2 regions of the Gordonia jinghuaiqii genome follow, and region 1 is predicted to be linked to the other one. Evidence: riboswitches for the same ligand, from Rfam matches in the RefSeq annotation. Region 1 holds a riboswitch; the other holds the start of a gene.
What was found. Region 1 has a riboswitch for S-adenosylmethionine ahead of H1R19_RS19070 (aminotransferase class V-fold PLP-dependent enzyme). Riboswitches for the same ligand answer to the same signal wherever they lie in the genome.
Positions count from the first base shown of each region.

Region 1 (4,210 bases):
GACAACGTCTTCGCCACCCCGCTGCTGCAGCGCGGACTGGATCTGGGCGCCGACGTCATCGTGTACTCGGGCACCAAGCACATCGACGGCCAGGGGCGCGTCATGGGCGGTGCGGTCCTGGGGCCCAAGGACTACATCGACGGCCCGGTGCAGCAGCTGATGCGTCACACCGGTCCGGCGCTGAGCCCCTTCAACGCCTGGACACTGGTCAAGGGCCTCGAGACGATGCGCCTGCGCGTCGACGCCTCGGTGGCCTCGGCGCTGCGCATCGCCGAGTTCCTGGAGAGTGATCCGCGGGTGCGCTGGGTGAAATACCCGTTCCTGCAATCACATCCGCAGTACGCGCTGGCCACCTCGCAGATGTCCGGCGGCGGTACCGTGGTGACCTTCGAGCTCAACGACCACGACGGCATCGACGGCAAGAAGCGCGCCTTCGAGGTGCTCAACGCGCTGCGGATCGTCGACATCTCCAACAATCTCGGGGACTCGAAGTCGCTGATCACCCACCCGGCCACCACAACCCATCGCGCGATGGGCCCCGAGGGTCGGGCCGCGATCGGCCTCAGCGACTCGGTCGTGCGCCTGTCGGTCGGGCTCGAAGGCATCGACGACCTGCTCGGGGATCTCGATCAGGCACTGGGTTGAATCAGGCCCAGGGTTGAATCGGGCACCGGCTGGGCCGAAAGTGGCGCCGAGCCTGGCTCAGATCTCCCCGATGCCGAGAGCATTCAGCACGGTCCGTAGCTTGGCGGCGGTCTCGTCGAGCTCGGCTTGCGGGTCGGAGTGTTCGACGATGCCGCCGCCGGCCCAGGTGCGCAGGCTCCGACGATCGGCGGCGAGTTCCAGGCACCTGATGGTGACCATCCATTCGCCGTCGCCTGCGGCGTCGCACCATCCCACCGCGCCGGCGTAGAAGCCGCGATCTCCCTCGACCTCCCGGATGATCTGGGCGGCAACATCACTCGGTGTTCCGCACACCGCCGGCGTCGGTCCGAGCAGGAGTGCGAGGTCGAGGGCGGTGGTCGACCGATCGCGCAGCGTCGCGCGGATCGGGGTGGCGAGATGCCACATCTCGCCGGTGGACTCCAGCTGTGGGGTCGACGGGGCCTGCACGTCGTCGCACAGATGCGTCAGCCGCTCTCGCAGATGCTCGACGACGAAGGCGTGTTCGGCGAGGTCCTTCGCCGAGGAGGACAGCTCCTCGGCGGTTGCGCGGTCGATTCCCGGATCGGGGGATCGCGGAGCCGACCCCGCATACGGGTGACAGGTCACGGTCCGGCCCGATTTGCGGAGCAGCGCTTCGGGACTCGCGCCCAGCAGCCACGATCCCGACCCCGTTGCCGCGCCGAGATCGACACCGAAGGCGTTGTGGCCGGCGTTGCCGCCGGCGAGTGCGTCGAGCAGTTCGGCGGGTCGTACCGCGTCGTCGAGCACGATGTCGACGCTGCGTGCCAGTACCACCTTGCCGACGTCGCCGGCGACGATGCGCTTCACGGCATGCGCGACACGCTCACGGTGCTCCTCGCCGGTGGGGTGCAGGACGGTCGAGACCGCACGACGCGTCAGCGGTGCCCCGCCGGACAGGGGAGTGCCGGTCGACAGCAGCGCCTCCGGCGCCACGAGCGCCGCGGTGTCGGCGACGTCGAAGGGGATCGCGCCGGTCAGAGATCTCACCGCGCCGGACCTCAACGATGCCGACGCCTCGTCGACGTCGGTGAACGCAGCGGTCACTCCCCGGCCCCGCACGGTCCCGTGCGGGCGCGACAACACGAACACATCTGTGGGGGACACGCCCGCCACGCTACAGGTAAGTGTGCCCTAACTTCGAATCACGCTGAATGAAAATTGACACGTCAGGGCAATGTCGGCGAATCTGTGTCGTAGGTCATGAGTGCCAGTGACAAGCCCCGGCTCGCTGGCCGGCAACCCTCCTCCACGGTGGGGTGCTCCGGGTGACGACCTGGCTGCGTACCGAACCCGGACGCGGCAAGTGTGGATTCTCGAGGAGCTCTTGTCATGACCGCTGTTCTCTCAGCACCCGTTTCGTCCTCTGCTCGCGTCACGCCCGCCGACACCGCCGCTTCTCGCGGCCGGTTCATCCCGGCGCTGGCGCCGGTCGTGGGTGCCGACGTGCAGGTACCGCTCACCGACGGGCGGACCGTCGCCTACGCCAACCTCGACTACGCCGCCAGCGCACCGGCGCTTAGCGCGGTGGCGGCCGAGGTCGCCGCAGCGCTCGGCCAGTACGCCAGCGTCCATCGCGGCGCCGGTCATCTGTCGCAGCTCACCACGCGTCGCTATGAAGCGGCCCGCGACACGGTGCGGAGCTTCGTCCGCGGCCGCCCGGACGACACCGTCGTCTTCACCCGCAACACCACCGACGCGATCAATCTGGCGGCCTCCATCACCCCGGCCGACGTCGTGGTCCTCGACATCGAACACCACGCCAACCTCCTCCCGTGGTGCACGCCGAAGGACGGCCGCCGCCGCGCGCGCGTAGTCACCGCCTGCGACACCATCGAGGACACTCTCGCCGCACTGGAAGCCGAACTCGCGTCCGCGCCGGCGTCGCTGCTGGCCGTGACCGCGGCGTCGAACGTCACCGGCGAGGTCCTGCCGATCAGCAGGCTGGCCTCGATCGCGCACCGCCACGGCGCCCGCATCCTGGTCGACGCCGCGCAACTCGTCGCCCACCGGGCCCTCTCGATGGTCAGTCACGGCATCGACTACCTGGCCTTCTCCGGTCACAAGGCGTACGCGCCGTTCGGCGCCGGTGTCCTGATCGGTCGGTCGGACTGGTTCGACGCGGCCGATCCCTACCTCGCGGGCGGGGGAGCGACGCTCGACGTCGACGTGAGCGGGACCCGGCAGACGGGTACCACCTGGCACACGGGCGCGGCCCGCCACGAGGCGGGTTCGCCGAATGTGCTCGGTGCGGTGTCGATCGCCGAGGCCTGCACCGCCCTCGCCGACCTCGGACCGGAAGCGATCGGACTGCACGAGCTGCGTCTGTGCGAACGCCTCGACGCGGGGCTGGCCGCGATCGACGGCGTACGGCCGCTACGGATCTTCGCCGATTCCGCCGATCGGGTGGGGATCGCCGGCTTCGTCGTCGACGGCCTCGCCCCGCGGGTCGTCGCCGAATATCTCAGCGACGAACACGGGATCGGGGTTCGTGACGGCAAGTTCTGCGCACATCCGCTGCTCAAGCGCCTCGGCCACCCCGGGGGCGCCGTCCGCGCCAGCTTCGGCGCCGGGACCACCTCCGACGACGTCGACCGTCTCCTCGACGCGCTCACCGCACTGGCGGCTGACGCACCCACCACACGACCCGAACTCGACGAGGGATAACACTCAGATGACCATCGAACTCGACGCACCAGCGGCCCGGAACAGTGCCACCGACACCTCCACCGGCACCGCCGCCACCAACACCGTCAGCATCGGACGCCCGCAGTTCCAGATCGCCGTCGCCGGCGATCCGCTCGCGCGGACGTTCCCGCTCGTGGTGCGCCGCGAGACGCTACGGGACGCGCAGCGTGCGCGGTCGCTGCTCCGGGCCGGAAGCCACGATCCGGCGAAGTTCGTCGTCGCCCTCGAAGTCGAGGTGGCGATCGCGCCTCAGGCGGCCTCCGCGCGTGCAGCGGCAGAACATGCCGGGCGGTTCGCGGCGATCGACTCGGAGACCGTCCGGTATGTCGGAACCGTCTCCGGCCTGACGACGCTGCTCCGCGACATCTATGCCGCCGAGGTCGCCGACGCCGTGATCCTCACCCCGATCGACGGGGCGGCCACCGAACAGCGCATCCGCGAACAGGTCCTGCCGGTCTTCGAGAACGCGCGATACCGCGTCGCCTAGGCTGCGCGCGCGAAGCGATGCTTCTGTCGCCGGTCGGGTATGCGAGGTACGACGGCGAGTGCGGACCCGATCGACAAGATCACTGCTCCACCGGGACGATCCCGCCGCCACTCGTGCAGGCGCGAAGACAGTCGCCACCGACGACGTGCAGATCCTCGGTCTTCACATCACCCGCCCTCGAGCGAGACATGCTGCGGCGTGAGTTCGGGATCGGGACGGAACGACTCGAGTTGGGTTTCCTCCAGTTTGTGTACCAGCTGTTCGTACTGCCAGCGGTTGTATGCGAGGGGCGTCATCAGAATCCGCTTGGGCGCCCGGCGATAGAGAATCGGGAGAATCCGGCACATCACC
Region 1 covers NZ_CP059491.1:4,277,557-4,281,766, reverse strand. The annotation lists gene H1R19_RS19080 (O-succinylhomoserine sulfhydrylase) at 1-645, shown strand, start outside; gene H1R19_RS19075 (isochorismate synthase) at 703-1,776, opposite strand; SAM riboswitch class IV at 1,884-1,999, shown strand; gene H1R19_RS19070 (aminotransferase class V-fold PLP-dependent enzyme) at 2,017-3,351, shown strand; gene H1R19_RS19065 (hypothetical protein) at 3,359-3,859, shown strand; gene H1R19_RS19060 (oxygenase MpaB family protein) at 4,027-4,210, opposite strand, start outside.

Region 2 (4,210 bases), 2.4 Mb from region 1:
CTCAGTCGCGCCGGGCGAGCTCGACCGTACGCTTCAGCAGGTCGCTGATCGCGTCGAACTCGGTGAGGAACCCGTCGTGACCCGTCTCGGACCGGACGACCTGCAGGCCGCCGACACAGTTACCCAGTTCTTCGGCGAGTTCGACCTGCAGCCGCAACGGGTACAGGCGATCGGAGTCGATACCCCCGACGATCACGGGGACGGTGCACTCGTTGAGGGCCTTCGTGACACCGCCGCGACCGCGTCCGACGTCGTGATGGTTGAGCACCTCGCTGAGTACGACGTAGCTGGCCGGATCGAAGCGCTCCATCAGCTTGGTGGCCTGATGGTCGAGGTAGCTCTGCACCGCGTAGCGCCCGCCGGTCAGCGGATTCTCTTCTCCCTGCGGATGATTGGCGAATCGCGCGTCGAGTTCGGGTTCGCTGCGATACATGAGGTGGGCGATCCGGCGTGCGATCCCCATGCCGTTCGACGGGATGCGGCCGGTGCCGTGGTAGTTGCCGCCGCACCAGTCCGGGTCGGCTTTGATCGCGGCGATCTGCGCGGACTGGATGCCGATCTGATCGGCGGTCGCGCGGGCCCCGACAGCCAGGACGAGTGCGCTGCGCACCCGATCGGGGTATTCGATGACCCACTCGAGTGCGCGGGCCCCGCCCATCGATCCGCCGAGAACCGCTCCGACACTGTCGATTCCGAGCAGGTCCAGCAGGGCGACCTCGGCGCGGACCTGATCGAGGACGGTGATCTGCGGAAACCGTGAGCCCCACGGCTGCCCGTCGGGTGCGATGGAGCCGGGCCCGGTCGATCCCTTACAGCCGCCGAGGACGTTCGCCGAGATGACGCACCACTCGTCGGTGTCGATGGCCTGGCCGGGACCGACCAGACCGTCCCACCAACCGGCGGTGTCGTGGTCGGCGTCGGCGGGACCGGTGACATGCGAGTCGCCGGTCAGTGCGTGCAGCGTGAGGATCACGTTGTCGCGGGTCGGCGACAACGTCCCCCAGCGCTGGAACGCCAGGGTGACGTCGTCGATCCGTTCACCGCTGTCCAGAGGCAGCGAGCCGATGGAGATGCCGACGAGCTGCCCGTCCGGGATCGACTCCCAGTCGGGCTGATCAGACGCTTTCGCGCTCAGGTCGATACTCACCGACAACGCTGCCTCACCTGTCTCACTTGGCCGCCGCGAATCCCTGTTCGAGATCTGCCAAGATGTCGTCGATACCTTCGATGCCCACGGCCAGACGCACCAGACCGGGGGTGACACCGGCGGCGAGCTGCTCCTCGGGGGTCAGCTGGCTGTGGGTGGTCGAGGCCGGATGGATGACCAGCGAGCGGACGTCGCCGATGTTGGCGACGTGGCTGTGCAGGCTCAGTGCGTCGACGAACTTCTTGCCCGCGTCGACGCCGCCGGAGATCTCGAAGGCGACGATCGCGCCCTGGCCCTTGGCCGCGATCTCCTGGCCGCGCTTGAACCACGGCGAGGACTCGAGGCCGGCGTAGGCGACGGACTCGACCTGGGCGTGACCCTCCAGGAACGCCGCGACCTTCTGCGCGTTGGCGACGTGGCGCTCGATGCGCAGGCTCAGCGTCTCCAGGCCCTGCGCGAGCAGGAACGCGTTGAAGGGGGAGATGGCGGCACCGGTGTCGCGCAGCCACTGGACGCGGGCCTTGAGTGCGTAGGCCGGTGCGCCGAGGTCGGCGAAGACGGCACCGTGGTAGCTGGGGTCGGGGGTGGTGAAACCGGGGAACAGGTCCTTACCGTCGCGCTGTCCGCGCCAGTCGAAGGTGCCGCCGTCGACGATGACGCCGCCGATCGCGGTGCCGTGTCCACCGATGTACTTGGTGGCCGAATGCACGACGATGTCGGCGCCGTGGGCGAGCGGGTTGATCAGGTACGGGGTGGCGACGGTGTTGTCGACGATGAGGGGCAGGCCGTTGCGGTGTGCGACCTCGGAGATCCCCTTGATGTCGAGGATCTCGTTGTTCGGGTTGGAGATCGACTCGCCGTAGAGTGCGCGGGTGTTGTCCTGGATCGCTGCCTGCCACGAGGCGGGGTCCTCGGGATCTTCGACGAAGCTGACCTCGATGCCGAGCTTGGGCAGCGTGTAGTGGAAGAGGTTGTAGGTCCCGCCGTAGAGACGCGGGCTCGAGACGACGTGTCCACCGGTCTCGACGATGTTGAGGATCGCGTAGGTCTCGGCGGCCTGGCCGGAGGCGACCAGGAGCGCGGCGACGCCACCCTCGAGTGCGGCGATGCGCTGCTCGACGGCATCCTGGGTCGGGTTCATGATGCGGGTGTAGATGTTGCCCGGCTCGGCGAGACCGAAGAGGTTCGCGGCATGCTGCGTGTCGTTGAAGACGTAGGACGTCGTCTGGTAGATCGGCAGGGCCCGCGCGTTCGTGGTGGCGTCGGCGGCCTGCCCGGCGTGGATCTGCTTGGTTTCGAAGCTCCAGTTGTCGACTGGATTGGTGTCTTCGGTGGAGTTGCCGACTGGGGCATCAGACATGACGATTGATCACTTTCTACGGTCGGCAGGGCCAAACTCGACCCTGTTGGGGTCCGACCTTCGGACCCGCGCTTGCCGGGGCATCGCTGTGCGATCCCACAACCATGTCATCACCCGGAGCACCCCACCGCGGTTGGAGGGTTGCCGATCAGCAAGCCGGGGCTTAACGCTGATACTCATGACCTGGCGACAAGGATATAACACGGATGTGACCGACTGAGAACCCTCCCGGTCACCGCGAACCGAACCCCCTCACCTGCCCGGAATTCGTGTATTCAAAGGTGTAGTCCGACCGGGTGAACTTGGGTGGCTCCTGTCGTGAACGCCCAGCTCGCGGGCGACGCCGCCGTTCCAGCGGTGTCGGTCTGCCCATGGTGGATCTAGGGTTCACCGCAGCCCCGGCCGCATCGGAATGATCGGCGACTTGGTCCGGGTCCGGGTAGGAGCGACGATGGCTGCGATGACACACCTCCGGTTTCGACGGGGGGCCTTGTGGATCGCCTCGGCCACCGGATTCTCCGTCGCGGCCGCTTTCTGTATGACGGGGGCGCCCGCGTCTGCGGAGAGCGCGGACTGCGGTGCCGGAGCGGTGATCGCCGTCGCCGGCACCAACGACCCGGCCGATGGCCTCATCGGGGTGCGGCAGCGCTACACGGGGATCGGGCCCGACAACACACCCGGCACTGCCGACGACGATCCCCGGTACACCGGAGACGGCAAGTATCGAGTCCTCGACGCCGAGTACCCCGCCACGATCTGGCCGATGGGTGCCGCAGGCTACGACGACAGCACCGGGCAGGGCGCCGCTGCGACGGCGCGGGCGATATCCGGGTACCAGGCGGCGTGTCAGGGGAAGCCGGTCGTCGTCGCGGGCTACTCCCAGGGGGCGCGCGTGGCCGGCGACGTGCTCGCGGGGATCGGGACGTCGGCGCCCGTCGACGAGAACGGTGATCCCCGGGAGGACGGCACCTACCGCCTCGTCGACGTCGAGAACACCCCCGACGACACCAGTGACGACGTACTCGTCAACACCGAGGGTCTGTCCGGAGAGTTGTATTCCGACCCCCGCCGTACCGGCGACAAGACCGGCCGCGGCATCGAACTGTCGTTGATCGGGATCATCCCCGGTCTGACGATGTCGGGCCCGCGCGGTGAGACGGATGCCGACAGCGGATTCGGCGTGCTCGAGGGCAGCGTCGTGTCGGTCTGCGTCGACGGCGACCCGATCTGCGATCTCCCCGACCCCGTTCACGACCCGATCGGTGCGATCGACGGGCTGCTCGGCTACTTCACCAAACACAACCTCTACCCCTACGCGATGTGGCGTGACCCCGATCAGCAGTGGTCCACCCGCCCGGTGGCATGCGACGTGGCAGGTACCGGTGTCTGCATGGTCGGCGCCGACTCGGCCTTCGCCGAACTCGTCGGCGGGTGGGCACGGGACGTCGGCTACACCGGCGAGATCGGCGATTTCCTGTCGGGGAGGCCGACGCTGGACCTCCCGTTCGGCATCGAACTGGCGAATCTGCAGCCGGTCGTCGCTCTGATGCAGGGGTTCCTGCCGTCGCTGCCGCAACTCGGATACGGCGCCTACCTGCCGAATGTCTTTGTCTTCGAGGACATCCTGCAAGGCATCGTGACGTTGTCCCCGGACCGGTTGCTCGCCGGGGTGACCGCACTGGCGGACAGCGTGCGCAGCATCG
Region 2 covers NZ_CP059491.1:1,895,868-1,900,077, forward strand. The annotation lists gene metX (homoserine O-acetyltransferase MetX) at 2-1,153, opposite strand; gene H1R19_RS08440 (bifunctional o-acetylhomoserine/o-acetylserine sulfhydrylase) at 1,170-2,507, opposite strand; SAM riboswitch class IV at 2,571-2,691, opposite strand; gene H1R19_RS08445 (PE-PPE domain-containing protein) at 3,046-4,210, shown strand, end outside.
Region 2: another riboswitch for S-adenosylmethionine. It lies ahead of H1R19_RS08440 (bifunctional o-acetylhomoserine/o-acetylserine sulfhydrylase); the one in region 1 lies ahead of H1R19_RS19070 (aminotransferase class V-fold PLP-dependent enzyme).